DNA from 4 places in the Shewanella sp. NFH-SH190041 genome. Region 2 is predicted to be linked to each of the others. Evidence: predicted binding sites of a transcription regulator. Region 2 holds the regulator's gene; each other region holds the start of a gene.
What was found. Region 2 encodes sigma-54, which starts transcription at its own class of promoters, with help from an activator protein. Its sites were predicted from a motif close to GTTGGCACGNNNNTNGNNT; they were not measured.

Region 1: the regulator sigma-54 is predicted to act here: its motif matches at 1,885-1,903, upstream of NFHSH190041_RS05200 (nitric-oxide reductase large subunit).
Region 3: the regulator sigma-54 is predicted to act here: its motif matches at 3,484-3,502, upstream of NFHSH190041_RS06285 (flagellar assembly protein FlgT).
Region 4: the regulator sigma-54 is predicted to act here: its motif matches at 2,799-2,817, upstream of NFHSH190041_RS06470 (flagellar hook-length control protein FliK).

Annotation. Positions count from the first base shown of each region.
Region 1 covers NZ_AP026070.1:1,172,178-1,180,063, reverse strand. The annotation lists gene NFHSH190041_RS05200 (nitric-oxide reductase large subunit) at 1-1,849, opposite strand, end outside; gene norR (nitric oxide reductase transcriptional regulator NorR) at 2,038-3,567, opposite strand; gene ric (iron-sulfur cluster repair di-iron protein) at 4,054-4,749, shown strand; gene NFHSH190041_RS05185 (methyl-accepting chemotaxis protein) at 5,377-6,396, shown strand; gene gabD (NADP-dependent succinate-semialdehyde dehydrogenase) at 6,468-7,886, opposite strand, start outside.
Region 2 covers NZ_AP026070.1:713,712-721,597, forward strand. The annotation lists gene NFHSH190041_RS03160 (OmpA family protein) at 216-884, shown strand; gene NFHSH190041_RS03165 (HPr family phosphocarrier protein) at 983-1,255, opposite strand; gene rapZ (RNase adapter RapZ) at 1,245-2,096, opposite strand; gene ptsN (PTS IIA-like nitrogen regulatory protein PtsN) at 2,093-2,536, opposite strand; gene hpf (ribosome hibernation promoting factor) at 2,539-2,826, opposite strand; gene NFHSH190041_RS03185 (RNA polymerase factor sigma-54) at 2,856-4,319, opposite strand; gene lptB (LPS export ABC transporter ATP-binding protein) at 4,429-5,160, opposite strand; gene lptA (lipopolysaccharide transport periplasmic protein LptA) at 5,160-5,714, opposite strand; gene lptC (LPS export ABC transporter periplasmic protein LptC) at 5,701-6,261, opposite strand; gene kdsC (3-deoxy-manno-octulosonate-8-phosphatase KdsC) at 6,258-6,809, opposite strand; gene NFHSH190041_RS03210 (KpsF/GutQ family sugar-phosphate isomerase) at 6,811-7,788, opposite strand; gene NFHSH190041_RS03215 (calcium/sodium antiporter) at 7,816-7,886, opposite strand, start outside.
Region 3 covers NZ_AP026070.1:1,428,259-1,436,144, reverse strand. The annotation lists gene NFHSH190041_RS06310 (hypothetical protein) at 1-107, opposite strand, end outside; gene NFHSH190041_RS06305 (IS30 family transposase) at 226-1,176, shown strand; gene NFHSH190041_RS06300 (GNAT family N-acetyltransferase) at 1,301-1,552, opposite strand; gene NFHSH190041_RS06295 (LPP20 family lipoprotein) at 2,047-2,493, opposite strand; gene NFHSH190041_RS06290 (FlgO family outer membrane protein) at 2,490-3,128, opposite strand; gene NFHSH190041_RS06285 (flagellar assembly protein FlgT) at 3,582-4,871, shown strand; gene NFHSH190041_RS06280 (6-hydroxymethylpterin diphosphokinase MptE-like protein) at 4,884-6,221, shown strand; gene NFHSH190041_RS06275 (hypothetical protein) at 6,274-6,765, shown strand; tRNA gene NFHSH190041_RS06270 (tRNA-Arg) at 6,947-7,022, shown strand; gene NFHSH190041_RS06265 (hypothetical protein) at 7,192-7,656, shown strand; gene NFHSH190041_RS06260 (hypothetical protein) at 7,653-7,886, shown strand, end outside.
Region 4 covers NZ_AP026070.1:1,461,820-1,469,705, reverse strand. The annotation lists gene fliM (flagellar motor switch protein FliM) at 1-111, opposite strand, end outside; gene fliL (flagellar basal body-associated protein FliL) at 136-642, opposite strand; gene NFHSH190041_RS06470 (flagellar hook-length control protein FliK) at 772-2,556, opposite strand; gene fliJ (flagellar export protein FliJ) at 3,219-3,653, opposite strand; gene fliI (flagellar protein export ATPase FliI) at 3,754-5,031, opposite strand; gene NFHSH190041_RS06455 (flagellar assembly protein FliH) at 5,228-6,367, opposite strand; gene fliG (flagellar motor switch protein FliG) at 6,351-7,397, opposite strand; gene fliF (flagellar basal-body MS-ring/collar protein FliF) at 7,390-7,886, opposite strand, start outside.

The sequences.
Region 1 (7,886 bases), 460 kb from region 2:
TAAAATACAGCGAAATCGGCGGATTAATCAAAAAGCCCAGCACCCCTGCACCAACTAAGTTCCAAAATGCCGTGGCGACAAAAAATAAGATCGCCCACTTATAACGCTTCATCCAATGGGTATGGTTTCGCATCCGATAACTGTCTACCGCTTCAAAACCAATCAATGCCAAAGGAACCACTTCAAGGGCGGAGAATACCGCTCCCCAAGCAATTACCGATGTTGGCGTACCAGTAAAATACAAATGATGTAAAGTACCAATCAAACCACCAGTCAAAAAGACAATCGTAGTAAATACCACGGCTAAGTTAGCTATTTTCGCCCGAACCAATTGCAAACGGACAAACATCAAGGAAATAACCGCTGTCGCAAAGGTTTCAAAGAAACCTTCAACCCAAAGGTGCACCACCCACCAACGCCAGTATTCCGCCATTGCCAGGTTAGTATGCTTACCTTGGAATAATCCCACACCGTAAAACAGCCCAATTGCCACACAAGAGGCATAAAGCACCCAAATAACCGGTGACATTTCGGTCTGCTTACCTAAGATAGGTTTAATTGCTCGGGTTACCAACGTTAGCCAAATTAATAATCCAGCAAACAGCAGGATCTGCCAAATACGGCCCAAATCGATATATTCCTGTCCTTGATGGCCGATAAAATAGCTCAAATCAAGATTGAAATACTGCTGTACTGCAAACCATTCCCCCGCCATAGAACCCAATACAACGATCAGCAAAGCCACCCAGAGCACATTAACGCCCAATTTCTGATATTTAGGTTCATGGCCAGATAAAGATGAGGCAATAAATAACCCGGTCGCCAGCCAGATGGTTGCAATCCAGAATACCGCCAGTTGCGTATGCCAAGTCCGGGTTAAGGAATAAGGCAGAATTTTAGCGAGAGGAATACCATAAAAGGCTTGGCCTTCAACGGCATAATGCGCAGTAACGCCGCCAAGCACAATTTGCAGCAGAAACAAGCCTATTGCGGTAAGGAAATATTTACCAACCGCCTTTTGTGATGGCGTTAACTTACCACCAAACAGTGGGTCCTCTGCAGGTGGCTGAGGTAAAGGTTCATGTTTCTGTGAGGCATAGTACCAAGTCAATGCACCAATACCAGCCAGTAATACCACCACACTCATAATGGACCAAATCACATTATCCGGCGTCGGCACATTGCCAATAACAGGATCATAGGGCCAATTATTGGTATAGGTATAATTTTCCCCCGGACGCTGGGTGACTGCAGCCCAAGCACTCCAGAAGAAAAACGCTGGTAAGAGTTTACGGTGTTCGGCAGCAGCAACTGTATTGTCCTTCATGGCATAATCGTCACGCAATTGATGCAACGACGGATCATTACCGAATAGTTTTTCATAATGTTGCTGTAATGCTTTAATCGCCTGTCCCCGCAATACTGACACTGTAATCGTGCCGGTATCAGGGTCAAAAGTATTGGTTTTTAACTCTTGCTGCAGGGCTTTTTCTAATAAAGCCTGCTGTGGTGAAGTCAATGCATCATATTCAAGGCCAAACTGCTGTTTGGCCATCCCATGTAACATTGCCTGACTGATCCTGTGTAACCAATCTGCCGTCCAATCAGGTGCAACATAAGCACCATGGCCCCATATGGAACCTAATTGGTGTCCACCCATAGAGCGCCAAACCATCTCGCCCTGGTAGATATCATCATGATTAAAAATCAGGTTACCGGAAACATCAACAACCCGAGTAGGTATCGGGGGAGCTTCGCGATAAATTTGACTGCCCAAACTCAATAAAACAGTGAATGAAATTAGGCAAACTAAAATCAATATCCCAAATAGTCGTTTTTGTTTAGTCATTAAAAGAAATCTAAAACCGAATTGTATCGTCACAGATACAATTTGCATGCCAAAAAGATTTTCTTTAAATAACAATAGCTTATATTTTTTCTGTATACCGGGAAATCAATCTGAAATACCTCTAAAAAACAACATAGTGTCATTATGACACTGAATAATATCGTTAAATCATTGTCTAAATTAAATTATCATTTGATATTTAATCTTTTCGCTAATCGATGCAGATTACCACTATTCATGCCTAAATCCCTGGCCGTTGCCGACCAATTATTTTTATTTATTTGTAATACCTCATGCAGTATATTTTTCTGAAAATTATCTGTCGCTTCACGTAACGGCTCACCACTCCAAGCGGCCATAACGCTATCCATCGTTGAATCAAGCTCTTTATGACAAGGAAACATCTTATTAAAGTGCTTTATTTCAATAGTAACAATATTTGAACTGGCTTCAGATTTGGCCATAATGGCCGCGCGATATATTGCATTTTCCAATTCCCTTACATTACCTAACCAATCATTATGCATAATGCTTTTTAACGATGTAGATGATAATTTTATATGGGATATACCCAATTTAATTCTAATCTTTTCAATAAAATATCCGGCTAATAAAATAACATCATCACCCCGTTCCCGTAATGGTGGAACCATAATAGGAAAAACACTCAATCTATGATACAAATCAGCTCTAAATCGATTTTCATTAACTTCGGTAAGCAAATCCTTATTCGTTGCCGCAATAATTCTTACATCAACTTTTAAGTTTTTATCATCACCAACCCGCTGTAAATCGCCATACTGAATGACTCGCAATAATTTAGCTTGTAAATTGAGCGGTAATTCACCGATTTCATCTAAAAACAATGTGCCGGTATCAGCTAACTCAAATTTTCCCTGTCGATTATTGATTGCACCAGTAAAAGCCCCCTTAATATGACCAAATAGCTCACTCTCAGCAACTGACTCAGGTAAAGCAGCACAATTTAGATAAATCAGTGGCTTATCTTTTCTCGTTGAGGATCCATGAATAGCTTTAGCGACTAATTCTTTACCTACACCGGTTTCTCCCAGTATCAACACGTTTAACTCACACGCCGATACGGCCATGATTTCTGACTTTAACGCTCTGATTTGCTGACTTTCTCCAATAATCTCAGTATCGGATGTAATCATATTCTCAAAAACATTTTCAGCATCGCCATTAGCAAGTTTACTTTCTAGCCGCTCAATTAATAGCGCATTATACAAAGCCGCGGCTGTAATCGATGAAATGGTTCTTAGCGTATTATCAGTAAATCGAGAAAATGCATCTGCATTAAAACTATCAATCGTTAAAGCACCAATCAATTGCTGGTTTATCCGTAAAGGAAAACCAATACAGCCATGAATATAGAGCTTTCCAGTCTCATTGGGAATCAACCCATCAAATGGATCTGGCAAAGTAGAATTTGCAGGGAAACGGACAATATCATCAGCTAAAGCAATCGCTTTTAACCTAGGATGTTCAGCGATACAAAAGTGACGGCCAACAACATCTTCCGCTAATCCACACATTGCTAAAGGGATAAACTGCTGATCTTTAAAAATCATCAATGCTGATGCATCACACTCTAGTAAGTCCCGCAACAAACTTAGCATTCGTCTAAATCTATCTTTACATGACGCCTCTTGATTTAGGTTGATTGCTAGTTGAGACAGATCACTTGCAAGCAACATACTTATTCCTCCATCAATTGGTAAAATTTTAGATAAACAGGGAGCAGAGACAAACCTTGGTCGAACTAGGTACAATATTAAAATATTGTTTATTTTTAATTCAAATTGTTTCTTTCCGCGGGAAATAAGTGTCATTATAACATAACAACAACCATCAAAGCCGCTTTATGACAACATATAGCCAACACACATCCTGTGTAGAATTTCTCTACAATTTCACTCAAAATTTATAGCGTAATTCTATTAATATCATCTGTATTATCAATAAAATACTTAATAAAATAAAGTAGAAAAAATGGCATTTTAATTTTAAATCAATTAATTATTATCCTTATTATTGTCATTTGGATATATTGAAATGACAATATTATTGTCAATTTGACACCATACAAATAAACTTATTTTTACTTGTTTTTATCCATCTTAATTTTTAAATTAATTGCATTAGCAAGATTGTTTGACTGACTTATAAATTAGGAGTGTAAAATGAGTATTCTTGGAGCTAAAGTTGGGGATATAGTTGCAAAAGACTATCGCACCGCTCATATTTTCACAGAAAACAAAATTGATTTTTGCTGTGGCGGCCAACGAACATTAAAATCAGCCATTGAGAGAGCTGCTGCAAACGAAACCGTTGTATTAGCTGCCTTAGAGCGTTTGCAAAATGAAGGTGTTCAAGAAAATGCGCTTGCTAATATGACGTCAGCGGATCTAATTGACTATATCATTGAAAAACACCATATCTATACTAGAGAAAAACTACCACTTTTAGTGGAATATGCCCAAAAAATGGTAAAAGCGCATGGCGCAAGACACACAGTGATTAATGAGGTCGCAGCTTGTATTTATGAATTACGTAATGATTTAGTTCACCATTTAGATAAAGAAGAACAAGTATTATTTCCTGGTATCATCACACTGGAAAATGGATTAAAAGCAACCGGATGCTGTGAAAATATTGAAAAGCCAATATTTGCTATGGAATCAGAACATGATGTTGTAGGTAATATTTTAAAAAACCTTAGTAATATCACTGATAATTATCAAGCTCCAGATTATGCCTGTACTACATGGAAAGTATGTTATGCCACCTTAGCGGATTTTGAAGCTAACACACATAAACATGTCCACATAGAAAATAATATTTTATTTCCAAAAGCGATCTCATTACAAAATAACTAATTTTGGTATGCTACAAAACTTCATCAACTAATTGTAATAAGGATTGTTTATGTGGTGGCGTTTTTTAATCGTTTTAATATCATTTTTACTAATTGGTGCACATTATTTACGAAGTGCTCATTATCTCGCGACAATTATCTGCTGTATTGTTCCATTTAGTTTATTCTTAATGAGCAGAAAAATTAATATTTTTTTGGAATATACACTATACCTACTGGCTTTTGTCGTATGGGCTATTAGTGGCTTTAACTTTATTCTACAAAGGCTAGATAATGGTCAAGATTGGGTTAGACTATTTTGCATCATGTTAGCAGTATTCATGTTCACTCTGTATTCCGGATTTTGTATTAGAAAAATAAAAACCAAAAGATAATATTGAAATAATGTTATACGATCTCACTTAAGGAATTTTGTGAGATCGTATCTCGTATAAAGATACTAAATTTACTCACTAGCTCACTATAAATTCAACAATACTTTATTATGTTTAAGTCTCTTTTCTTTAGAATGCGCACAACCCATTGGCTAGCAATTATTATCCTGCTCGTTAATGTTATGTTATTCACAGAACATCATATTTCTATTATCCTACAACTACTCCTTATTATAACGATAATCATCCATGATATGGATGAGAAAAAATGGGGAGTGGATTCATTTGCAAGGATAAAACAGTATTTAAATAATTTTGAAAATAATAACCTCAGTATAAAAAATGACATCAATACCAGCATGAATAAAGAAATGACAGACTTTCTTTCGGTTGTTGAGTCATTCAGAATCCGTATTACTGATACTCTACACACGATTAAAACGTCATCTAAGGCGAGTATTAAAATTGCTGACAACCTCCATATGGATGTAAATACCATTAATACAAACCTAAAGTTCCATGGTAAAGAATATGATAGTACCATTGCAAATCTCACCAACTTTGAGAAATTATCAGAATCTACCTTTAATCGGCTAAAAAAGAGCGCTGATTCCACAGAAGAAATCAAAACTGAACTAGAACAACTCAATGAAAATAATGCGTCATCACTGCAAAAATTAAATCAGTACATTGAGAATGTTGAAAAAATGCATATATCTTTCAACAAATTACAAGATATGGCCATTTCAATTAAAAAATTTGTTACTGTGATAAAATCGATTGCGGACCAAACCAATCTACTATCCCTTAATGCCGCTATCGAAGCCGCAAGGGCGGGTGAACAGGGAAAAGGTTTTGCTGTAGTTGCAGAAGAAGTAAGACAATTAGCATTGTCCACACAAACTAGTTTAAGTGATATTACTAATATCGTAGAGATTATTTCAGACTCAGTTGACACCATTAATGCCGATTTAAGTCAGCAAAAATTAGAATTAATGGACATTTCAAGCGATTATCAATCATCAACGGATGCCGTCAATATTGCCGTTATTTCAATTGATAATGTCCTAAATCATATTAAATCAGATAATAATGATGGCAGAGATTTATCAGAAATTTTAAATCAAATTAATATTATCAACCAATCAATGAAAGAGATTAAAGAATCAAAAGACTTTATTGAAAATATTAGCCACCAAATTCAAAATAGCAGCATAGCCTTAACCGAAGCGAATGAAAAATTAGAAAATAAACTCTCATTGTTTATCTTATAAATGTAGTCATTATAAAAACCATAATAATTAGAGAGGTAATATAAGTTACCTCCCTAATTTTAAGTCATTTACTATATCGACATACAAATATATTTAAGCTCCAGATACTCTTCAATACCGTATTTAGAACCCTCTCGACCTAATCCTGATGCCTTTACGCCACCAAATGGTGCAACTTCATTGGAAATCAACCCAGTATTAACCCCAACCATACCGTATTCCAAGGCCTCACTCACATGCCAAACACGGGATAAATCCCGACTATAAAAATAAGCCGCCAGACCAAACTCAGTATCATTCGCAGCCGTCACCACCTCTTCAGTATCATGAAAACGAATAAGCGCAGCCACCGGGCCAAAAGTTTCTTCTCGAGTGATCTTCATGGTTGCCGTCACCTCAGTCAGGACGGTAGGCTCGAAGAAGTAACCTCCTAGTGCATGACGCTTACCCCCGCATATCACTGTTGCGCCGCCTGCTTTAGCATCGCGAATATGCTCCTCAACCTTGCCCAGAGCAGCCTGATTGATTAAAGGACCTGTCGTTACGTCCGCAGCCGTACCATCCCCGACCTGCAAGGCCGACACTGCTGCAGCCAAGCGCATGGCAAACTCATCGTACACACTGTCATGGACATAAATACGGTTGGCACAAACACAGGTTTGACCATTATTACGGAATTTAGCAATCATGGCGCCCTGCACCGCGGCATCCAGATCAGCATCATCAAACACGATAAAAGGAGCATTGCCCCCCAGTTCCAGCGACAATTTTTTAATATAGGGTGCACAATTACTCATCAGATGGGCCCCGACGCCGGTGGAGCCGGTAAAGGAGAGTTTGCGCACCACAGGGTTACCACACAGCTCATTGCCAATCTGCACCGCATCTCCTGTAACCACATTCAACACGCCAGCAGGTACGCCGGCCATCAAGGCCAACTGAGCCAGTGCCAATGCCGTAAATGGCGTTTGAGGCGCTGGTTTCACCACCATGGTACAACCAGCAGCCAGTGCAGGTGCTACTTTGCGCGTAATCATCGCCGCCGGGAAGTTCCAAGGGGTAATCGCCGCACAAACGCCAATCCCTTGCTTAATCACTAACAGCCGTTTATCTGCCTGATGGCCGGGAATGGTATCGCCATAAATTCGTTTTGCTTCTTCTGCAAACCATTGCACAAATGAGGCGGCATAACTCACTTCGCCAGCGGCTTCACTCAGGGGCTTCCCCTGCTCTGCCGTCATTATGGCGGCCAAATCCGCTTTGTGGGTCAGCATCAGTTCAAACCAACGCTGTAAAATAGCACTGCGCTCTGCCGCGGTTTTACTGCGCCAAGCTGGCAATGCGGCATTGGCACTATCAATGGCCCGACGGGTCTCTTCATGGCCCATTAATGGCACAAAACCCAGTACTGCTCCTGTGGCTGGGTTAAGAATTTTACTCTGGAGTCCGCCCAGTGCATCGCACCAGTGGCCATTAATTAGAGCCTGTTG
Region 2 (7,886 bases):
GTGGTCATTACCTTGTAAGTTGTTCTGCTCTATCACTGTACACCAGTGTAAGTTGCTGAGAAAGGCAGCAGTTATAGCGACTAAGGGTTGAAATTTATGCAAAAACCATTGAAATTATTGCCTGTCTGATTTCCGGCTCTATACTGTGTGCCACTTTCTACCTGCCAACGGTGGGTATGATTCGCTAATTTTTTAATGAGGTCCGGTTTATGACCATGACGAAAAGACTGTCACTGATGGTGGCAATTCCCCTGACTCTGAGCCTGGTAACAGGTTGTAGTACAGTGAATCCATACACCAATGAACAGCAGTCCGCCAAATCCACTAATGGTTCTATCATTGGTGCTCTGGCCGGTGCAGCCATTGGTGCTGTATCATCCAGTAAGGGTGATCGAGGCAAGGGCATTTTGATTGGTGCTGCATCTGGCGCTGCTCTGGGCGGTGGTATCGGCTACTACATGGATGTGCAGGAAGCGAAGTTAAGAGAACAGCTGAAATCTACTGGTGTTAGCGTGACCCGTCACGGTAATAATATCACCCTGAATATGCCTAATGAAGTGACCTTTGGTGTTGATCAGGCACATCTGAGCACTCCGGCTAAGCGAGTATTGAACTCTGTTGCTCTGGTTGCGAAAGAGTACCCTAAAACAACATTAAATGTACTAGGTTACACTGATAGCACTGGTTCTGCTGCTTACAATTTGCGTCTGTCACAGGTTCGTGCTGCTGAAGTGAGTGGTTATTTGACTGATTTAGGTGTTGCTGCAAAGCGTTTGACCGCCCAAGGTATGGGTGAAAAAAATCCTATCGCGTCTAATCAGACCAAACAGGGTCGGGCACAAAACCGCCGGGTTGAGATTGTGTTGACACCTATTCAACAGTAATCTGCGAGTCAATATTTTAAAGGCTGCTTAATGCAGCCTTTTTTATGGGCGGAATTATTTGTAACGGGCGAGTTGAAATATTCTGCCTGAACTTGCTATTAGCATTGTTCATCAAACTTGGCAGCTATCAATGCGGAGATGGCTTCAATGGCTGCGGGGGCATCTTGACCTTCGGCCGAAAGAGTAACCACTTTACCTTGGCTGGATTCCAGCAATAATAAGCCCAGTACACTAGCAGCACTGACTGATTTATTATTGCAACTGAGGGTGACTTCAGCTTGAAATTGTCCGGCTAACACCGCTAATTTGGTGGCTGCACGAGCGTGCAGCCCCAATTGATTACAGATGGTAATCTGTTTCTCAAGCTTCATCGCCAAGTTCTCTGTGACGGATACGCACTGAGTGATGGCATGATGCAAAGCGTTTGGCTAATTGTTCGGCAATATACACGGAGCGATGTTGTCCCCCGGTACAACCGATGGCAATAGTGAGATAGCTGCGGTTATTACGCTCCAAATGGGGCAGCCAAGTCTCGAGTAAGTTTTCGATTTGCCAGATAAATTTATTTACCAGTGGTTGACGGCTTAGAAACTCTTGCACAGGCTGATCTCGACCGGTAAATGGGCGTAATTCAGGCTCCCAGTGTGGGTTAGGTAAAAAACGCACATCAAACATAAAATCAGCTTCTGCGGGCATACCATGTTTAAAACCAAATGATTCAAAGGTGATCACCAGTTCTTTTTCTACATGCCCTAACAGTATGTGTCGAACGCGATCACTGAGTTCATAAATATTCAAACTTGAGGTATCGATAAAGTGATCCATCACGCTGGACAGTGGTGCCAATAACTGTCCTTCAAGTTTGATTGCTTCTTGCAGTGATGCTTGATTTTTGGATAAAGGGTGTAGCCGACGGGTTTCACTATAGCGCTTGAGTAAAACCTCATCGGTCGAATACAGGTAAAAACTGGTAATCTCAATGTTATTTGGCAAGCCGCTTAGTTGTTGCTCTAGCAGTTTGTCTTGCTCTGGTAGATTGCGCACATCAACACTGATAGCGACTTGTTCATTGCTATTTTTCAACTGTTCAAGCAAGCTGCCAATCAAAGCTAATGGTAGGTTATCAACACAGTAATAACCTAAGTCTTCCAATACCCGAAGCGCTACAGATTTTCCTGAGCCGCTGCGGCCTGAGACGATAACGAGTTTCATCCGGCAATCACCTGGTAAAGTTCAGTTTCATCCTGAGTTTTACGTAACTGTTTTACGATTTGTTTATCGCTGAGTTTCTCTGCCATTGCTGAGAGTGTGGCTAAGTGCTCCTGACATTGGGCTTCCGGTACCAAGAGGGCGAATAAAATATCCACCGGTTGATTATCTATGGCATCGAAAGGAATTGGCTCGGTGCATTTCACCAATACGGCGATAGGTTGTTCTATGTTAGCGAGACGGCCATGGGGAATCGCAATACCATTTCCTATACCTGTGCTCCCCATTTTTTCCCTTGCAAGAAGACTTTCAAAGACTTCCTGAGCGGAAAGGGTGGGGTACTGGGCGGCGACTAGGTCGCTAATCAGCTCCAGTACCTTTTTCTTACTGCCCGGAGTGGCACAGGTCGTGCATTCCGGCTGCAGGATGGTACTGAGTTCCATCGTTAGTGTTTAGTCAACTTCTCTTTGTGTTTAATGACCTGACGATCGAGTTTATCTATCAGGGTGTCAATGGCGGCATACATGTCCGCGTGTTCGGATGTGGCAAAAATCTCACCGCCATTAAGGTGTAATTTTGCTTCTGCTTTCTGTTGCATTTTCTCAACATTCAGCACAACGTGGACATTATTGATCTGTTCGAAATGGCGTTCAAGCTTTGTAAATTTGCTCTCTACATACTCACGCAATGAGTCGGTGATCTCGATGTGATGCCCCGTCAGGTTGATTTGCATAGATATCTACCTCCATTGTCCCAGTGGTTTTATAAACTCTTACGTTGATTGGAAGGCGGGATTAACATCGCTTCTCGATATTTTGCGATGGTCCGTCTTGCCACGTTTATTCCTTGTTCGGCCAGAAGCTGTGCCATTTTACTGTCGCTTAATGGCTTCTTCTGGTTCTCTGCAGCCACCAGTTTTTTGATAAAGGCTCTGATGGCAGTTGAAGAGCATTCTCCGCCATCTTCGGTTCCGACGTGGCTAGAGAAAAAATATTTCAGTTCAAAAATGCCCCGAGGGGTGTGCATGTATTTTTGGGTTGTTACCCGAGAAATCGTGGATTCATGCATTTCCACCGCTTCAGCAATATCATTGAGTACCATGGGTTTCATGGCTTCGTCGCCGAATTCAAAAAAGCCTTGTTGAAACTGTACAATACAATTGGCCACTTTTAACAGGGTATCATTGCGGCTCTCGAGACTTTTGATAAACCATTTAGCCTCTTGTAGGTGCCCTCGGATAAATTGACTATCAGATTGATTTTTGCTGCTGCGTGCAATTGCTGCATATTGCTGATTAACACTGAGTTTTGGCATGCAATCAGGGTTTAACTCTACAACCCAACGGCCATTTTTCTTACTGACAGAAACATCGGGAATGACATATTCGTCGGACTCTCGACTGATCAGCAATCCAGGGCGTGGATTAAGTTGCTGGATTAAATTGATGGCATCGCGCAAGTCATCTTCTTTCAGTTTAGTCTTGCGCATTAAAGTGCGAAAATCCCGCCCGGCAATCAGCTCCAGATAATCTTTAATCAGTAATCGTGCGTTGTCGATATGTGGCGTTTCAGAGGGAAACTGGGCTAATTGGATTAGCAAGCATTCACTGAGATCCCGGGCACCAACGCCAATAGGATCAAAATGCTGAATACGTTTTAGAACAGCCTCAACTTCGTCCAACTCGGTTTCATCATCGCCTAATGCTTCGAGAATCTCTGCTGTGGTTTGAGTCAGATAGCCGCGTTCATCAATGGCTTCAATAATGGCGGTGGCAATAGCATTGTCATTATCAGAAAATGGGGTCAGGTTCTTCTGCCACTCCAGATGTTCATAAAGCCCTTCACTGGTTTCCCCTTGAAATGGCATATCGTCATCACGTCCAGCAGCACCTGAGGATACTGGTGAAGCGGTATAGACTTCATCCCAAGTGGTATCCATGGGAAGTTCGTCGGGCATTGACTCCTGAGTGACAGCATCAGCGGTATCGACAGTTGAACTATCCGGCGTCTCGGTACGGTATTGTTCTTCGTCTGATATGGCGTCCTGTTCTTTTGTGTCTGCTTCGTATTGCTCTTCATCCATCTCCAGCAGCGGATTTGCATCCAATGCCTGCTGGATTTCTTGTTGTAGCTCGAGAGATGAAAGTTGCAGTAATCTGATCGCCTGTTGCAACTGAGGCGTCATGGTTAACTGCTGACCCAGTTTGAGCTGGAGTGACGCTTTCATATAACCGCAAATCCCTGTTTAGAATATTTGTGATGGAAAATACTGGTGAGCAGCGGAAAGGTTCCTGATAAGAGCCGCTCAGCGCCATGTCTGAAGGCGTTAAACCTAACTATAGCCTGAATTGTTCGCCTAAGTACACTGTGCGCACCTGTTGGTTATCTAGAATCTCAGCAGGAGTTCCTTCCGCAATCAAGTTACCGTGACTGACAATGTAGGCGTGTTCACAGACATCGAGGGTTTCGCGCACATTGTGGTCGGTGATCAGTACGCCTAAGCCCCTATCCCTCAGTTGCTCAATAATTTTTTTGATATCGATAACTGAAATAGGGTCTACACCGGCAAATGGTTCATCTAAAAGAATAAATTTAGGATTTGCCGCTAATGCTCGGGCAATTTCAACCCGGCGGCGTTCCCCGCCGGATAGGGCCATCCCCATGGAATCACGGATATGGGTAATGTTGAACTCTTCTAACAGATGCTCCAGCTGCTCTTCACGCTGATCCCGGGTGAGATCTTTGCGGGTCTGCAGTACTGCCATAATATTGTCCCGTACGGATAATTTACGGAAAATACTGGCTTCCTGAGGCAAGTAACCAATGCCTTTGCGTGCCCGCATATGCATGGGATCCAGTGTCAGGTCTTCATCATTGATAAAAATCTGTCCCCGGTCACTCTTAACCAAGCCAACGACCATATAAAAGGTGGTGGTTTTACCTGCCCCGTTAGGCCCCAGTAGACCGACGATCTGCCCGGTTTTGACTTCCAGACTGACGTCTTTAACCACATTACGACTTTTATAGCTTTTTGCCAGATGCGCGGCTTTCAAAGTTAGTTGCGTCATCAGTTTTGCTGCTCTTGCTGAAGATGTTGAGTCGGCGTTTGAGACGGTGCTTTTTTACCATCGTCCTGGAAGTTTTCCGGTTTGATAATGGTGATAACACGGTCTGCCGGGTTTTTACTGCCCTCAGCTTTCATTTGCTGTTTCTGGATGTCGTATACGATGCGCTCGGCGGTTACCTGGCTGCCATCTTGTTCAATTGCAGCGTCTCCGATCAGGGTCAGAGTGCGTTTATTAATGTTGTACTGGATCTCTTTGGCACTGGCGGTGGCCAGTTTGCCATTATCCATCCGCTGCGAATAAGTCGCAGGTTTGCCCCGAGCAATTAAGATGGTGATGCCTTTTTTCTGATCTGCACTTAATTCGCTGGCCTTGATCTTGATGCTACCTTGGGTAACAACCACAGGCCCATGATAGACGACCAGCTTATTTTTGATGTCGGCAAATTGGCTTGCTGCATCGATATGAACATCCTGGGTTAAATCGTCCATGGCGGCTAAAGCACCGAAACTTAGGGTGCATAATAGTGCCGCAATAATGGGTTTAATCGGGTTCATAAATTCCTGTAACCTCGTGTAATAATTCAACGGTCTGCTTGTTTAGTTCGGCATGCAGACCTTGTCCCCGGATAGTGAAATCATTGCCTTGTATATGAATTTCCTTATCAGATGTCATCACCATGGTCTTTAAATTCAGGCTGACATAGCTGGTGCTAATGTGCTGAATTGGCTCATTGGGACTGATGGCGTCAATGATAACATTGTTTTGTAACACGACTTTATTGCTGTTTTTATCCAATGTGGCTTCACTGGCCTGAATGCGCCACTGCGCCTGTCCATTGGCGGGATACAGCAAATAAACAGGTTGAGTGAATGTGGTTTGATTGGATGCATCAAAATGCTCCATATGTGCAGCAGACAGCCGACTTTCGACTTCGCCGGCATCATTGAAGCTAACTGAAGTCAGGTTGTCTGCAACGAAATCAGGTTGAATAACATGACTTTGCGGAGTGTTTTCTGCTGCATTTTTTTTAACATAGGCCTGCCAATACAGGCCCAGCGCCACGGAAAAAAATAACACAATAGCCAGTGTTACCCGGTTCATACACTCATCCCGTGGGCGGCATCCAACTTATTTTGGCTCTGGAGCAATAAGTCGGCGAGTTCACGCACGGCCCCAAAGCCCCCATTGGTATAGGTGACTAAATGGGCATGTTGTTTGACGGCAGGGTGTCCATCAGCGACGCAAACCGCGAGGCCGACATTCCGCATCACTGGTAGATCAACAATATCATCACCGATATAGGCCACTTCTTCTGGTTGGAGATTATACTTTGTGAGTAGCGCGGTAAAAGGCTGTAATTTGTCATCCACCCCCTGAAAAATCTCACTCACGCCCAAGGCGGTCATACGGTTTTCCACTAATTGAGATTGGCGACCAGTAATAATGGCGATATTAAATCCGGTCGACAGTAGCGAACGGATGCCATACCCATCCCGGGTATGAAATGCTTTTAATTCTTCTCCGCTGTTACTGAGGTAGATGCGACCATCAGAAAAGACACCATCCACATCACAGATCAGCAGTTTAATTTTCGATGCCTTGTGCCAGACATCCGCGGCAACAGGACCATAGAACCCCTGTTTTTGCATGTTACATCACTCCTGCTTTAACCATATCCAGCATATTTAACGCGCCGACGGGGTGTTTTTGTTCATCAACGATGATAAGTCCATTGATGTTTTTTTCATCCATCACTTTGAGCGCTTGGGCTGCCAGTACATTGCTGCCAAGAGTAACACAATTTTTTGTCATCACTCGGGCTATTGGTGTGCTGCGTAGGTCGACTTCGGCATCAATAACCCGGCGTAGGTCTCCATCGGTGAAAATACCGGCAAGCTGCCCTTGATTATCAATTACTGCGGTCATGCCGAGCCCTTTGCGGGAAATTTCATACAGGGCATCGGTAATGCAGATATCATCCTGTACCAGAGGCAGTTCCTCTCCACAGTGCATAATGTCATTGACTTTGAGTAACAGCTTGCGTCCTAAACTGCCTCCTGGGTGGGAAAGGGCAAAATCATCCCGGGTAAATCCTTTGGCCTGTAATAGGGCCACAGCCAGCGCATCGCCCATGACCAAAGTGGCCGTGGTGCTTGAGGTCGGGGCCAATCCCAGCGGACAAGCTTCTTCTGGTACCTGAATACAAAGATGTAACTGTGAGTGACGCGCCATATTGGATTCGGGTTTACCGGTAATGGCGATCATCTTGATGCCTCGTCGTTTAATCACCGGCATCAGAGTAAGTATTTCGCTGGATTCACCTGAGTTGGAAATGGCTAAAACCACGTCATTTTCAGAAATCATCCCCAGATCGCCGTGGCTTGCTTCACCCGGATGAACAAAAAAAGCAGGGGTTCCGGTGCTGGCCAGTGTAGCGGCAATTTTATTGCCGACATGCCCTGATTTACCCATGCCCATTACGATAATTTTACCACTGCAGGCCAGCATCATTTCACAGGCATCGGCAAATGCTTCGCTGTCGACAAACTGATAAAGATTATCCAGTGCATGTTTTTCGGTATCGATCACTTTGCGCCCCCATTGGCGCAACTGTTGTCTGTCATTCATTTCAGGATCTCTCTGGGTTTTCAGTGATTACACTGACTGAAACAGCATGAATTGATAAGCGGCAAAAGTGATAAGTAATAACGCCCCATGCCAGCGTT
Region 3 (7,886 bases), 710 kb from region 2:
TTGACCTTAGGGTAATACCAAGGCCATTTGAATATTGCAGCGAAGCGAGCATAAGGTGATGCTTTACCTACCACCGGCTGAAAACCTAATTTCTGATACAGCTTCATTGCCGGAGTCAACCTTGAATTCAGATAATAAGTGCACCACTCATGGTTAAACGGTAAGAAGAGATCAACTGCCTGTAGGTGGTACTCTATCGTCGCCAAACAAATAGAAGTCATTACCATGAGTTACAAGCAGTTGATCGAAGGGCAACGATACCAGATCGAAGCCTACCTACGCGAGGGCTTCAGCTATCGAGCAATCGGCAAACGCTTAAAAGTGAGCCACAGCACGGTGAGTAGAGAGGTTCGTCGTAACCGTATTCGTGACAATCATTATTTGCCTGAAGTTGCACAGGCCAAGACAGTTAAGCGCCGCTGCCAGGCTGCCAAAAATCGAGTGTCTGTAACGACCGTCACTTTCGTTGAGTTCGGACTGAAGCAAAAGTGGAGTCCAGAACAAATCGCGGGCGTAGGTCAACTTATCGGTTACCCTGTCAGTCATGCATGGATTTATGGCTTTGTTCAGCAGGACAAGCAGCGTGGCGGAAAGCTCTATAAAGCGCTGAGACGCGGTCATCGTAAATACCGCAAAGGCTGTCGTGCGAAACGGGTTATCATTCCAAATCGCATAGGTATTGAACACCGGCCGGCAGTTGTCGACGAAAAAGCACGATTAGGTGATTGGGAAGCCGATACGGTGTTGGGAAAACAAGGCACTGGCGCTATAGTCAGTTTGGTTGAACGCAAAAGCAAACTGTATCTAATCCGTAAAGTGCCCGCCAAAAGCGCAGCCGATGTGAGCCGAGCCATGATAGGCATGCTTTGGCGGTATCGCAGTCACGTTCACACTATCACAGCGGACAATGGCAGCGAGTTCTGTGACCATCAAAAGGTTGCACAAGCACTGAAGGTAGATATCTATTTCGCCAACCCATACTCATCATGGGAACGTGGGTTGAATGAGAATTTCAATGGTCTGTTGCGGCAGTATATCCGCAAGGGAACTGATTTACGCACGGTAACGGATAAGCAAATTGCTGACATCGAACGAGCACTTAACTCACGTCCGAGAAAGTGCCTTGGTTTCAAACAGCCTGCTGTAGTATTCGATGAATTACGAAAAGCAGCTTAATGAAGCGAGTGGTGCACTTCGGGGTTGAATGCGCGAACACAGTATTACTTTCCAGATAAAGACGTTTAGCGCCCATTGATTTTGCCCGGGCAATGATGCGTTGCCCCAGCAAATAACCAATGCCTTATCCTTGATAAGCCAATTGAACCGCCATTTTAGCCAGCTCAAAACTGCTGTTATCCATCTTGACTAATGCACAGCAGCCTATTGGTTTATCATCAGCTAACACCATCAAAATGGCGCCGCCAGGGGCAAGAATATAAGTATCGGGGTTATCCAATGCATGGTAATCAGGTGCTTCAAGCTGCCACTGCTGGCTTATCCATTCAACATTCAGCGTTTTAAAAGCGTGTTGGTATTGAGGGCCATAATTCACAACCGTGATAACAGCATGACCTTGATAAGGCAGCTCAGCTAAATCAGTTGCAGAAAAGGCTTGTTTGGGTGAAGTCGGCTTTGGTAATGCCCCTTGAGTGCATGGAAAAGTTTTATTAGTACTGGCTATTATCTTTCCATCTTGCTGCCTAAAGGTTTTATCTTTGTATCTGCCGAGTATCCATCACATCACACACTCACATCACACACTGTCAGCATTTTGCCGCAACGTTAATGGCAGTAATCATGCCTTTAGTGAACTGAGTTACCCTAGAAAAACACGTCTTCATTAATGTGCAAAGATATCCAGCCGACTGCCACTGATAAAATGCCATACCATATGCCAGATAAAAATATCGCCGACGGGAAAGGGAAAAAAGAGATGGATAATAAGGACCAGATGGGTCACACGACCATACATAAAGCCAGCCTTAACAATGGAGTTACCATTAAAACAACCGCAATACAGATAGAAACAACACTGTCAGGGCAGACTCAAAAATAGGTAATTGACTGCACCTGCTGGGGCCGGTTTTGCTGCTGGTACAAATGCCAGACTCGAGCAAAGTCCAACTCAAGTTCAGTCACGTAATGCTCTCCTGCTGGATAGCTTTTTACCACGCGAGCCCCACGGATAATCCCCTGTACCGATGCGGTGATCTGCTCATCTTGCAATAACCATTGAGAGACAGCGCTATCAGCACTGAGCTGTTGGCCGTAAACCTGCTCTGCCAGCTCCCGGTAGGCCGCAATTTTTGATGCCTGCATCGCCATCAAGACTTTTTCTGCCTGGCTCTCTGCCGGTTGTCCGGTCAGCGGGGCATAACCAATGGCGGTTAACTTAGGAAACACGGCCGGCGGCTTGCTTTCCCACTGCACATACCTGTCACCATCGGCGCAGCCTGCCAATATGAAGCCAAACACTATCACTATCCATTTCATTGTCTTTCTCCCAATACCGCTACCGCTCCATGACCGCCCTGACTATAACGGTGCAACATGCCGTGCTGTGATATGACATTTTCTGCCGCAGACAAATAGGCACCCAGGGACTGATACCCAGCAAAAGCTTGTGATGCGGCAACAACCCGCTTATTAATCAACTGTACAATCCGGCTATTAATCACCACCCCTTGTCGATCTTGGCTCAGGGTTGCCACTAGGGCATATTTTACCGGCACAGAGGCAGATAATTGCCGCCAATCCCGGCTTAAAATCCGGTTACCACTATCACTTATCTTCAGGCCCTGCCCCACATTAATATCCACCACATTAAAGCGGCGGGCATGCAGCGCAGCAATCAACCCCTGTTGTAACTGCACCGATAACGCATTAGTACTGTGCATATCTCCGGCCATAACCGGCGTTGTCACCACCAAGGGCTGATCGGAGCGGATACCATCGTTTTGTTGCTGTAGCTCTGCCACAATTTTACTGGCCAGATGATTCACCGCTGCTGTTGGCGGCAATCCTGCGGCCGATACCAGCGCGGGCTTATCTATGGCATAAAGGTGCGGCGTTACACCTGCGGCCACGACCAACACCATGCTCGCTATCCATTTTTGGGTGTTTTTCATCTTATTTGCCTGCCACAAAATGGCGTTAACCCGAATATGTCCTGTTATCGGCTTAATACGACAAAGCTTAATAGCCCAGTAATTTGATATCCGCTTGTGTAAACACGCCGATTACATACTGAACCAACACAGATGACGCCCCCCTATCCCTCAATGTCATCACCTAAGCCCTATCCCCTCCCGCAGAGGTTGGAGCAAGCAAAAAAGTGGGATGATTGATGCGCCGCGCTAAATCAAGCCAAGCACAAGTCAGATGTAGGTCAGAAAAAGAAGAACACTTAGGAAGATGATGCAGACCCTGAAAGTAGCGACCACAGCAGCGGTAACACAACAACACCGATAACATAACTTAGCCACTGGCACAGAATATGAATACAAATCCACTGCCGCCAGCGGCAACCATTTTATTGCGCTAATTTATAGCGCTAAGAGTCAAGCAGTGGGATCATCAACATGGACAGTGCCAATCAGCAAATTGCATCCCCCAAAAGCCCTACCGGACGATTAATGGGGATAGCGCTAGGTAGGGTTAAACGACTAGGTCGCCCAAACCAAAGCCAAGAGCAAGAGCAAGGGCAAAACCGCAGCCACTACCTGTGTTTACTGTTGCTCGTTCTGATAACCCTGCTGATGCCTGCCCATGCCGCTTGGCTTGATGCCCATGGCAGCGCCGAAATCATCAATGAGGATATTGACCGCGCCCGCAATGAAGCCATCAGTCAGGCCATTAATTATGCCACCTTACAAACTGGCGTCAGTATCCAAAGCCAGCAACAGATCAGCAATGGCCAACTTATCAGTGACAATCTGGCTATCACCCGGGACTGGTCGGCATCAAATATCAAGCTTATCAGCGAGACAATTTCCGGCAATACCCTCAATGTGCATCTGCAAATTGCGGTCACAGATAACAGCACTGCCCAATGCGTCAACCAAAATATAAAAGCGGCGATATTTATTCCCGCCACTGCCATTAAAGACCGCCGCCAGCTAAATCAAGGGCGGCTAGCAGGACTCGGGCCAGCCTTATCCCGCCGCTTAGCACGCCAATTGGATACCCTATCACGCACCGCCTTTAGCCACCTGCACGCACAAGATTATCTGGATACTGAAATCAACCTTACAGACAGGCGCAGTTATCGCCTGCCCACTTGGCTGCTGAACAATACGGATAGCCAATACCTGCTATTACCAGTCATTGAAGATATCTCCCTGCAACCCAGTGCCAGCAGCTGGCTAAGTTGGTTTAGTGCAGGCAATCAGCGAATTTTTCGCCTTCACCTATCGCTCTATCACGGTATCAGTGGCGAAATGCTGTGGCAGGAACATTACCAACTCACCGCTGACTGGCCTTTCTCCCCAACGCAGCACATTGCCCCAGACAGTGACAGATTTTGGCTGTCCGATTACGGTCGCAGCATCGATAAACTGCTCGGTAATGCCGCCAAAGATATTGATACCGCACTGCTATGTCGCCCTGTGCTGGGGCAAATAATCGCAATGGCCGAACAGCACATTGTGGTCAATCTGGGGCGTAAAAACGGCCTTAAAACCGGCGATACTCTGACGTTAATTCAAAAACAAAGTGTGCGTGACCGGCTGTCGCAAATTCGCACTCAAGCCCACGCGGCTGGCACCAGTGTTACCGTAGAGCAACTCAGTGAAACCAGCGCTTCTGCCACCCTAAATGGGCCTGCCAGCCGACTGGCACTGCAACTGAATGATATTGTCACCAAAGAATAAACAGGATGGTTTATGTCCGCATTACTGCAACAAAACCTTGCGGTTATCGCCCAGCGCTGGCCAGCATTAGCCACACAATTAACCGCCACAGATATTCGCCACTTAGCCGCTTGTATGGTGCAGGGCCATGAGCAAACCATCAGTGTTAATGGCTTACAACTTAGCAGCCGCCATAACCGCCAGGCAGAAGCCGCTATGCTGTGCCGCCATCTGCCAGAGTTTGCCCCGGATGTGCAAATTTACGGCGTTGGCATGGGAGATGTGCCCCTGCATCTACTCAGCCACCACACCGCGCAGCTGCATGTTCATCTGTTAGATTTACCGCTGTTTGCCCTGCTGCTGCACTATACCGATCAGCGTCAATGGCTAAGCCATCAGCGAGTATTACTGCACAGCGCGCCACAATTTCATTATCCGGTCGATCCCTGGGTGGCACTCAGTGCTGATATGGCGCTATGCGGGCCGGCTTATGCCAGAGTGAGGGATTTACTGCTCTATGAACTCAACCGCAGCCATGTAAACCAGTTACGGCAACAGCGAGCCGGGCAATATACCGCGCGACAAGAAGAAAACCTGGCGCAATTACAACAAGACGCCGATATATCAGCCATGGCGCAACACTACCCTTGCCGCAGCGCCATAGTTATCGCCTCCGGGCCGAGTCTAGAGCAGGATTATCCCGCATTAGCACGTTTATCCGCCCAGCCCCGGCAGCAACGCCCCTTACTTATCGCCGTAGATACCGCAGTAAAAGGGCTACATCAGGCAGGTGTGATGCCGGACATCGTAGTGACTTTAGATGAACTGATCACTCCGCAAGTTATCGATGCGGCGCAAAGCCAACAGCAAGCGCTGGTGTATTTTCCCCGCACCCAACCTGCGGTGATACAACAATGGCAAGGGCCCAAATTTAATGCCTATACCGATTTACCACGGGATACCCCACTGGCCGCTAAGCTGCCAAAACCAAGACTATTTACCAGTGGCAGCGTATTGCACCCTGCCACCCATCTGGCAGTGCGCCTGGGGGCAAAACAGATCACCTTCTGCGGCGCTGACTTTGGCTATCCCGGCAATAAAGCCCATGCCTATTGGCAGCCCGGCGTACTATGCCGCGCGCCATCGGCATCACGCCATTGTGTGACCGACGGCAAAGGCGCTCGCCTGCACAGTGCGTTAAATCTACGGGGATATCTGCGGGCATTGGAACATTTTATTGCCGGTCAGCAACACGTCTCATTTTTCCGCAGTCAGCTTAGCGGCGCCGATATTTTAGGGAGCCATTATCGCCCCCTGAGCCAAGTATTAGTGGCAGACAATATGCAGGCGCCAAGCGTAGCAACACCCTAATCAGCAAAACGCACAAGCAAGGCTTGAACAACCACTGATGAAGTAACCAATAATGACACCATTAATCATGCACTTTACCCCACCAATACTGTATCCGGAGTATGCCATGCCCATACCTAAGCCCAGCGCTTTCACCCCGCCAAATAGCAACACAGATAACGGCAATAACAGCGCCCCACATACTGATACTGCCACCACAACAAAAGCGACTTTGACAAACTCAGAAGTGGTGGACAACAAGAGCACCGTGAGAAAAACCTCAGAGACAACAGCACTGACCGCCTTACTCAAGCAAGTGGTGTGTGATTTTCGTTGCAGTCGTGAAGCACGGGGAAATGCAGGCTATCAAACACTGCTAGATATGATGACGCAGCAATACGGCCAAACAGCCAACAGCCTGCAACATCAACAGATTAACCAGCGGCTGGTGTTATTTCAGCAGATGCTGGCCGCGCAACAGCGGCAAGACTGGTTATCATTAGCCGACACATTGGAATATGAATTAGCGCCGCTACTCACTGCCACTGAAGCGGGGCAATCCTAATGGTCATGCTCAAAACAAATGTTCAAAGCAAATGCTCAAAACAAGTGCTGGAGTCCACCCCTGATATGAATGGATAAAAAACAGCCTTTAAAGACGAGAAAACATTCAGCAGTGAACATTAATTAAACACTTAAATTTCAACGCTTTTCATCGGCAAGAAAAACAGTATAATCAACCACGTCTCCCTATAGCTCAACAGGATAGAGCAGCCGCCTCCTAAGCGGCCGATCGGGGTTCGAGTCCCTGTGGGGAGACCAGCTTTTATTGTGATATTTCAATAGCCCACCGCTAAAATCTCATTCTGCATCATAACGACCACATCCTTTTAGCACTTTTTTAAAGTCAGCGTTTTGGCCACTCCAGTGACAATCTGGACTATCCAGCTGTTTTCCGTTAGTTTTCTGTGAGCGTCACAGAGACAGGGAATTGACCGATATAAAGCCGGAACCAACCAACGAAAACTCCTCTTCAGAGAATGGGCAAAAGCTACAGGAGACGTCTGGAGACAGTGCTTACAAAACTCCCCACATCCAGCAAACGTTCAATGAAATCGCTCTGTTCAATACCTTACGCCACTACTGCTTTGTAGAAGATGGTAACGAACCGAGAGCCGCAAAGTACTGGTTCACGATAAAGCTTATCGCCCCAGACAAGGGCGCTTCGACTGTTTATATTACCAAGCATATTGATGGCGAAGAAAACAATGAAGACCGTTATGGCAACGAAACAAAAGAGTTAACCAAACAAGTTCGTGCATGGGCAACCTGTTGGGGCATACGCCAGTTTCAACAACTGGGCGGCGTATTCTGCAAACGCAACGACCAGACTATACGACTAGAGGACAACAGGAATCCCCGGCACATGCCGCGCCAGAGTGCGAAAAAACAATGACAGAAACCGGACATGAGAATCCCGAAAGTGATTCAGGATTATCCGGGAAATCCGGCAATCTGCTCACGGAAATGCAGGATAACACTACCAACCTGATTCAGCATGATTCCAAGAATATCCCGGAAGCGCCTCTCAACAATCCAGAAATGAACCAGCAAGCACTCCGGGAAGTGCCCCCGCAATTCCCGAATCAATCCGGGGAAATCCCGGAAGCCAAGACCAACCGTTAT
Region 4 (7,886 bases), 750 kb from region 2:
ATCAAAACTACGGGCATCAGAGCTAGCCGCCTCATCAACGGTTTCTTCTTCTACCTCATCAGCGCCATGCAATAGCGCATCAATTTCATCTTGGCTCAGTAAATCAGTCACATTGCTGCCTTAAATCAGACCGGATCACTGCATCACAAATCCGGTAAATAAAACTTTTTCCACGGTTTTCTGACCAAGTACCTGCTTTAACGTACTCTGCACATTCGCCAAGGCCTTAAGCCGCAAATCATCTTTACCTTCTTGGGTTTTCAACTTATTCACATCCGCGCCACTAAATGTCGTCAACAACGCATCCTCAATCAGCGGAATATGTTTTTGCGTCATCACTTGGGCATCACTGCCCCGAACCAAAAGCTGCACTTTTATTTCCACCAATCGGGTCCGTTGTGGCCCGGTCAGGTTAAATAAAAATGGTCTTGGTAGCGCCACATAAACCGCCTCTTCCAACTCATCCGGATTAATCGCTTCTTCCATCTCCCCTTCCGCCATCTCAGCTTCCGGGGGCGGATCACCGCCCATCATCAAAAATGCACCCGCGCCGCCCAATACCAACACCACAACCGCAGCAATAATGATGATAAGTTTGCCTTTACCTTTGGGCTTTTCCCCGCTGTCAGGCTCATCTGCCATATTTTTGCCCCTGCCACCATTAATCGGACATCTCAGCCATCACTCGGCTAACTTTCCAAGCCAAACCCAGCTAAGAAAGTCAGCGTTATCAAAAGCATCCAGATTGAGTATAGGTGATGAAAATTAACTTCAAGCGTAATAATCTATGCTACCATCATCACTGCGCTGAAATTCGGCCCCGGACTCCTGCGTAGCACCATCATCAGACGACTCCATTGCTTGGCCTCTATCTGCAGATGATGTATTCGTCCCAGAACCCTGCCCTTGTTCACCAGAATGCTGTGATGAGACACTACTACGCGCCAGATCCATCCCCTGTTCTTGCAACAGTTCCCGCAACCTGGGCACAGCCTGTTCCAATAGTTCCTTAGTATTATTTTGCGCCACATGGAACTGCACCTGAGTCTGCTCACCCTGAACTTGGATCCGGACCAACATCTGCCCTAACTCTGGAGGGTCAAGCTGAATCTCAGCTTGGGTCATATTCTGACTAACCATGGTGACCAGTTGTTGCTTCATCACAGGGGCAAACCGCTGTACCAATTCCTGAGCAGAAATTACTTCATTCCCTTGACGCACAGAGAGTTGTAATTGCGGCGTGTCAGCTTTCCCCATCTGATTAGCTGTCAGTAATGGCGACACTCCTATCGACTCTTTTACCCCGCTATCACTGCCTGCTGGGGCTATATCACTGATGGTGAATTTGGCATCCTGCAAGGTTAATGCAGCCTCAGACAACAGCACTTTTTCAGTTTTCACCCCATCAATCGCATTCAACTTAAACGCCATATCAAGGGAAGCGGACTCTGAGGTAAATTGCTCGGTTTTCAGCCCATCAACTGACGTTAATCGGCCATTTGTTAGCTCAGAGGCCAAAATATGAGGTTTTGCCCCTAATGTCGGAAACAAGCCTTTAGCTAATGGTGCATCTTCACCATCAAAAGTTGATAGCAATCCTGATTCATCAACGCCTGATAATTCACCCTGTCGAGCTCCCAAATGCAGAGCATTGGCATTATCTTGTCCCTTTCCAGCCAACTGCCTGCCCGGTAATCCTGCGAGTAACTGCTGTAACTCTGCCGATGGTGGATTCAATTTATTCCCCTTCTCAGCAAGTCTCTCGTCAGTCTCAATCTCTCCTAAAACGATTTCCGTCTGCGCACTCAGCTTTTGGTCTAGTGGAGCTAATTCATCTGTATTAACAGACTGTTCGCCTTTAACCGGTAAAGCATCATACCAACGGCCATTACGCTGCACAGTGCCCGCTGGCAAAGCCTGCACCCCATCTATCTGGGCGACCTGATCACCGCCGTTAAGCTGCCCATTGCCCGGCAGTATGATGAGTTTTTCCATATTGGTATCGGTCAACAGCACATGATCCACCTGCAGCCCCCCCGCCACATTACGGCTATTTACGTCATTACTGTCAGTGGCATTGCCTTCCATACCACGCAACGCGTGGTAAGCTAACAAGGCTTCATCCACAGTGATGTTTTCGCCCGCCCCCAATTCGTTACCTGACTGGGCAGCTCGCTCTTGGCCCGCGAGTAATTGCGCTGATAACGCCTCATCACTGAGCATGACTCCTTGGGGCAAACGCTCTCCCTTATCCGGCCCATCGAGATAACGTGAATACTGGATCTGCTCCAAAACCGTTAAGTGCTCGTCATCGGCAGCCATATCATCGTCCTGTTGAGCAACGGAATGACTGTCCTCTCCTTGCGGCCCACGATGATGTTGCTCCCGCACCTTTTGCTGCGGCGTTGATGTCAGCATTTGCTCATCATGCTGCGCTGATAGGGTCTGGGCAAAATCATCCCCTTCAGCTGCATGCTGACCGGTTAGCATTCCGGCCTGAATATCCTGTGCTGGCTCCGGTTTAGCTCCGGATAGAAGCGGCCCCACTTGTTGCATTCGCGGCTCTCCCTGCGCTGATAATTTAATCAGAAAAATTGCTTTAATGACCTGCAATCAATGACTATTGCGATCTCTGGATGACATCCAATGCAGATGAAAAACGACTGTGTTATTGCCTATCACAACTTAGTGCTGATCGCCGGGAGCTAAAACACAGACCGAGCGCTAGCACACAGTCACTCTCCACCAATTAACATTTGCATTACCGCAAGATTGCAGCACTCCACGGCAATAACAGACAGCAATAACAGTGCCAAACATAAGAAAGCTGATTAACTGATGATTCAAGGAGGGTAGGAATAAAGCATTGAGCAACGCAGTATCCGCTGTAGGCTGTTCACTTATGCCGCTACGATAGGGGGGTACAGCAAACGTGCTAGTGAGCGCTAAAAATATGCAGTTTAAATAGACGCTCATCAAAAAGCAGACTTAGCGGCTCTTCATCTTCTGTATGTTACCGGACAAATACGGCAAGACTTTTCCCCTGCAGGCAGATATTGCCAGTTGTAATGACCGTCCGTATTTAAAGCCGCAATCCAATACTGCAGCTTGATTGATAAGTGGGAAGTTGACACATAGTTACCAGAACTGTTACCCCAGAAATTATGCGGACAGGGAAAAAACAAGGCATCAACGCATTAGCATGCTCAGTACCATTATCAACGGCGCAGATAACGCTGTCGCAGCGCCAGTTCATCCGCTAAGCGCTGCTCTTGACGCTGCACCTGTTGCGACCGTTTTAGCGCTTTTTGTTCAAGTAGCGTTTCGATTGCCTGACGTTTTTGTTGCTGGGCTAGCCAATGCTGCCGAGCCTGTTCAACCTGCTGCGCTGTCTGCTGTAATGCCTGACACTGGCGAGCGATTGCCTCGTCTAGTTGACGAATAAATTTATGCAGCTGATGGTAAAAGGTTGCACTTATCTGTTGCTGACTGCGTGCATCTAATTGCTTAAGGTAATCAAGCCGATATTGATTCAATGATGCCAGTTGCTGCTCCGCTTGCTGATGACGCAATCGCACCGCCTGCAATTGCAATGCGGCTTGTTGCTCAGCATCATTTATCAGATTGAGCACAGTGTTAAGGGGATCTTTCATTCTCGTACCCCATAGACAAAATCCTGTCTTATTCGATTGTCGATTTTCCACTCTATGTCGTGGTTACATAACGCTCTGTCGTTTTCTTTAGTAAGTTCGCCTAACTGGCACATTGTGCCGCCAGCTGCAGTAACATCTGCTGACTGAGTTCAAAAGAAACCGACTCCCCAAACTGCTGACATAAAAATGCCTCCATAGCCGGTTGTAATCTGATGGCATTATCTAACCGAGGATCACTGCCCTGGGCATAAGCACCAATGGCAATTAATTCACGATTCTGTTGATAGCGAGAATAGAGCTGCTTAACCTGTCGCATCGCCTCAAGATGACCAGCCGGTACCACCATAGGGGCAACCCGGCTTATTGAAGCCTCAATATCAATCGCTGGATAATGCCCGGCATCGGCCAAAGCGCGAGACAAGACAATATGACCATCTAAAATGGCCCGCGCAGCATCGGCAATAGGGTCCTGTAAATCATCCCCCTCTGTCAGCACTGTATAAAAAGCGGTAATGGCCCCCTGAGTATTACTGCCATTACCGGCACGCTCCACGAGTTTTGGAAGCCGGGCAAATACTGAGGGTGGGTAGCCTTTGGTTGCTGGCGGCTCCCCAACAGCTAACGCAATTTCCCGCTGTGCTTGAGCATAACGGGTCAAACTATCCATCAATAACAGCACGCTGTAACCACAGTCACGAAAGTATTCCGCAATCCGAGTAGCCGTTTCACAGGCGCGCAGCCGCATCAGAGGGGAGGTATCGGCAGGAGCCGCCACAACGACAGCGCGACTTCGCCCCTGCTCACCTAAGATTTCATCGATGAATTCTTTTACTTCCCGCCCCCGTTCACCCACGAGCCCCACCACAACAATGTCAGCCTGGGTTCCCCGAGTCATCATGCCTAGCAGCACACTTTTACCCACCCCGGAGCCGGCAAACAGCCCCATACGCTGACCCTGACCAACCGTCAGCATGGTATTGATTGCCCGCACCCCGACATCCAGCGGTTGGCAAATTGCCCGTCTGGCTAGCGGATTAATCGCCTCAACCTGACGCGCCACCGTTTCACGGGTCAATAAAGGGCCAAGACCATCCAATGGTTGACCATTGCCATCCAACACCCGCCCAAGCAACGCATCACCAACTGCAAGCCCATTTCGTTCACCAAGCGGCGTTACTCTTGCACCGGGCTGTACGCCACGCAACTCCTCAACCGGCATCAGATATAACAGTTCATCATCAAAACCAACCACCTCAGCAATCAACTCGCCATGATCGGTTTCAATCGCGCACAAAGTGCCTACCGCCGCGCGGCAACCACTGGCTTCCAGCGTTAACCCAACCACCCGCAGCAGTTGCCCACTGGCAACTGGCCGCATAGCTGCGCTATCTGGATATAATCGGTGTAACAGTTGTTTTAGCTGTTGCCGCCTCTGCTCGATATCCAGACATAATGTGCCATCTGACGACTGTGGTAATACTGATGCTGCTGTAGGTTGCTGCTCGCTATCTGCTGAATCTGAGATATCTGTCACCAGTGCCGCCGTAACAGCATCATGATTCGGGGCCTGATGCTCACTCATCGCCGCCCTCCGGCTTCGCTGAATTGTCATCTTCAGTAGACTCATCAGCCCCATGCCCCATGTCTTCTGCTTCTGCTTCTGCTTCTGCTTCTGCTTCTGCTTCTGCTTCTGCTTCTGCTTCTGCTTCTGCAGTCATTGACACATTTTCATCACTATCAGACATAGTGATATTGTCTTGTCGTTTATCAGTTGTTTCAGGTGCACTGCTGATATCGCCCACAACCGAATCATCAGAACCATGATTTTCAGCAGCGCTATCACCTGTTTCAGAGGCCGTGTCATCTTCCTCAGCTAATGGTGCCTGTTGGTTTAAAACGTCCGTTTTTGCCGTAACATCAGCAAGGGCCTGACTTAATCGCGTCTGCAGGGTGACATCAACGCAAGCGCGCTGAGCCCTGATTTCACAGCCACCACGGGTTAACTCAGGCGCTGGCTCAATATCCCACTGCAAGCGAGATAACTGCTCGGCAGAATATGCACCGCGCACTAATGCCGCGTCATCCGGATGTAATCGCAAATGAATGTCCCGCCGTTGCAATGGCAAAGCTGCGATACCTTGGCGCAATACAGCTAATATATGCTTAGGATGAGTGGTCAACTCATGACCAACCACAGCGCGAGTCAATGCTTGGGTCAGCTGTAGTAGCTCAACCTCGATTTCACTATCCAAAAGTGCCAACGGCTCAGCTAACTGCGCCGCTATTGCTGACAACGTCTGAGCAGCTGCCTGGCCTTGGGCAAACCCCGCGTCATAACCGGCCTGTTGTCCCTGCGCTTGACCAACATTAAAACCTTCTGACTGACCAGTTTCTTGCCCCTGAGCAAAGCCCGCTTGGTAGCCTTGTTCTTGCCCCTGGCTAAAACCTTCCTGCTCCGCGGCCTGACGGATCTGCTCAATCTCGGCTAAGGTCGGCGGCATCACCTGTCCGCCATCTCGATTTACGCTACAATCCTCTCCCCGGCGACCAAAAACATCACTGCTACTATGTGGCCTCTCAGCAGAAATATCCGGTAATTGCCAATGGCTGAAATCAGTAGTTTCACTTGACGTGTCAGTTGCCGCTATCGCTGTGTTGACATCATGTTCCACACCATTTTCACTATCAGAGGTTTGATCACAAGAACTTGTCACCGCCGCCTCCACCTAACATGATTTCGCCGGACTCAGACAGACGCCGGGCAACCGCCAGAATATCTTTTTGTGCCACCTCCACATCGCTGATCCGGATAGGCCCCATCGCCGCCAAATCGTCACGCAACATATCAGCCGCTCGTTTCGACATATTACTGAGGATCTTATCCTGCAGCGCATCATCAGCCCCTTTCAGAGCCTTCATCAATACTTCTTGCTGCACATCCCGCAGTAGCGCTTGAATGCCTCTGTCATCTACATCAATCAAATTATCAAATACAAACATCAAATCCTGGATTTGCTGCGCCATATCCTCATCAGCTTCACGCATATTTTCCATCAGCTGATTTTCCAATGCCGTATCAAGATAATTCATAATGCTGGCGGCCGACTGCATGCCGCCCATCTTAGCGGCCTGCGCGCCTCCCTGACCGGCAAACTGTTTCTCCATAATATCGTTCAGCTCCTGCAGCGCCGCCGGTTGTACCTCTTCCAGATTGGCAATCCGCATCAGCAAATCCAAGCGAGTGTTTTCCGGGAACTGAGAGAAAATCTCCGCGGCCTGATCTGGCTCTAAATATGACAGCACAATAGTTTGGATCTGAGGGTGTTCATTTTGAATAATGGTGGTAACCTGCCGGGCATCCATCCACTTCAATGACTCTAACCCTCTAGCTCCACCGCCCATCACAATCTGCTCGATTAAGTTTCCGGCTTTATCCTCACCCAGCGCCACCGTCAGCGCCTTGCGGACAAACTCCTCACTGTTAAACCCGATATTGGAATATTTTTGAATTTCATCCAGAAACAAACGATGAACAGCAATCAGCTTTTCCTGCCCAAAGTCCTTCATTCCGGCCATGGCCATCCCAACTTTCTGCACCTGCTTAGGCTCCAGATATTTCATTATGGATGCAGCATCAGACTCACTGAGACTCAGCAGCAAAATGGCCGTTTTTTCCACCCCGGATAGATCACTAACCTTAAATTTCTCTTTGGGGTTGCCCCCATCTTTATTTGCCTCAGCCATTTTCTGCCAGCCATCCTTTTACCACCTGAGTGGACAGTTCGGGTTCATTCGCCACCAAAGCTCTGATGGATTTGATCATGTCATCATCTTTATGCAAATCTGGAATTTGAATCGAGCCATCATCAGCGTAAGAGTATTCCGCCTCAGCCTGTTTCAGCATACCAAGCGTATCCGCAGCATATTGATCTTCTATCTCCGCCAACTCATTACCCAAAGCCGGCTCTGGCGGCAATTCGGCTGACTGAGGACTCATCAATCGACGCAACATAGGACGGATCACCGTCAGGATCAGGACCAAAATAACTAATGTGCCTATCGCTAATTTTACTGTGCGCCAAAACCAGGGTTGCTCCCATAATGGTGGCTCAGGGGCGGCTTCGATCAGTTGATCCATAAAAGGCACTGTTACCACCTCAATGGCATCCCCCCGCTCCGCACTAAAACCAATCGCCCCTTCCAGCAAACGGCGGATATTTGCCATCTCTTCTG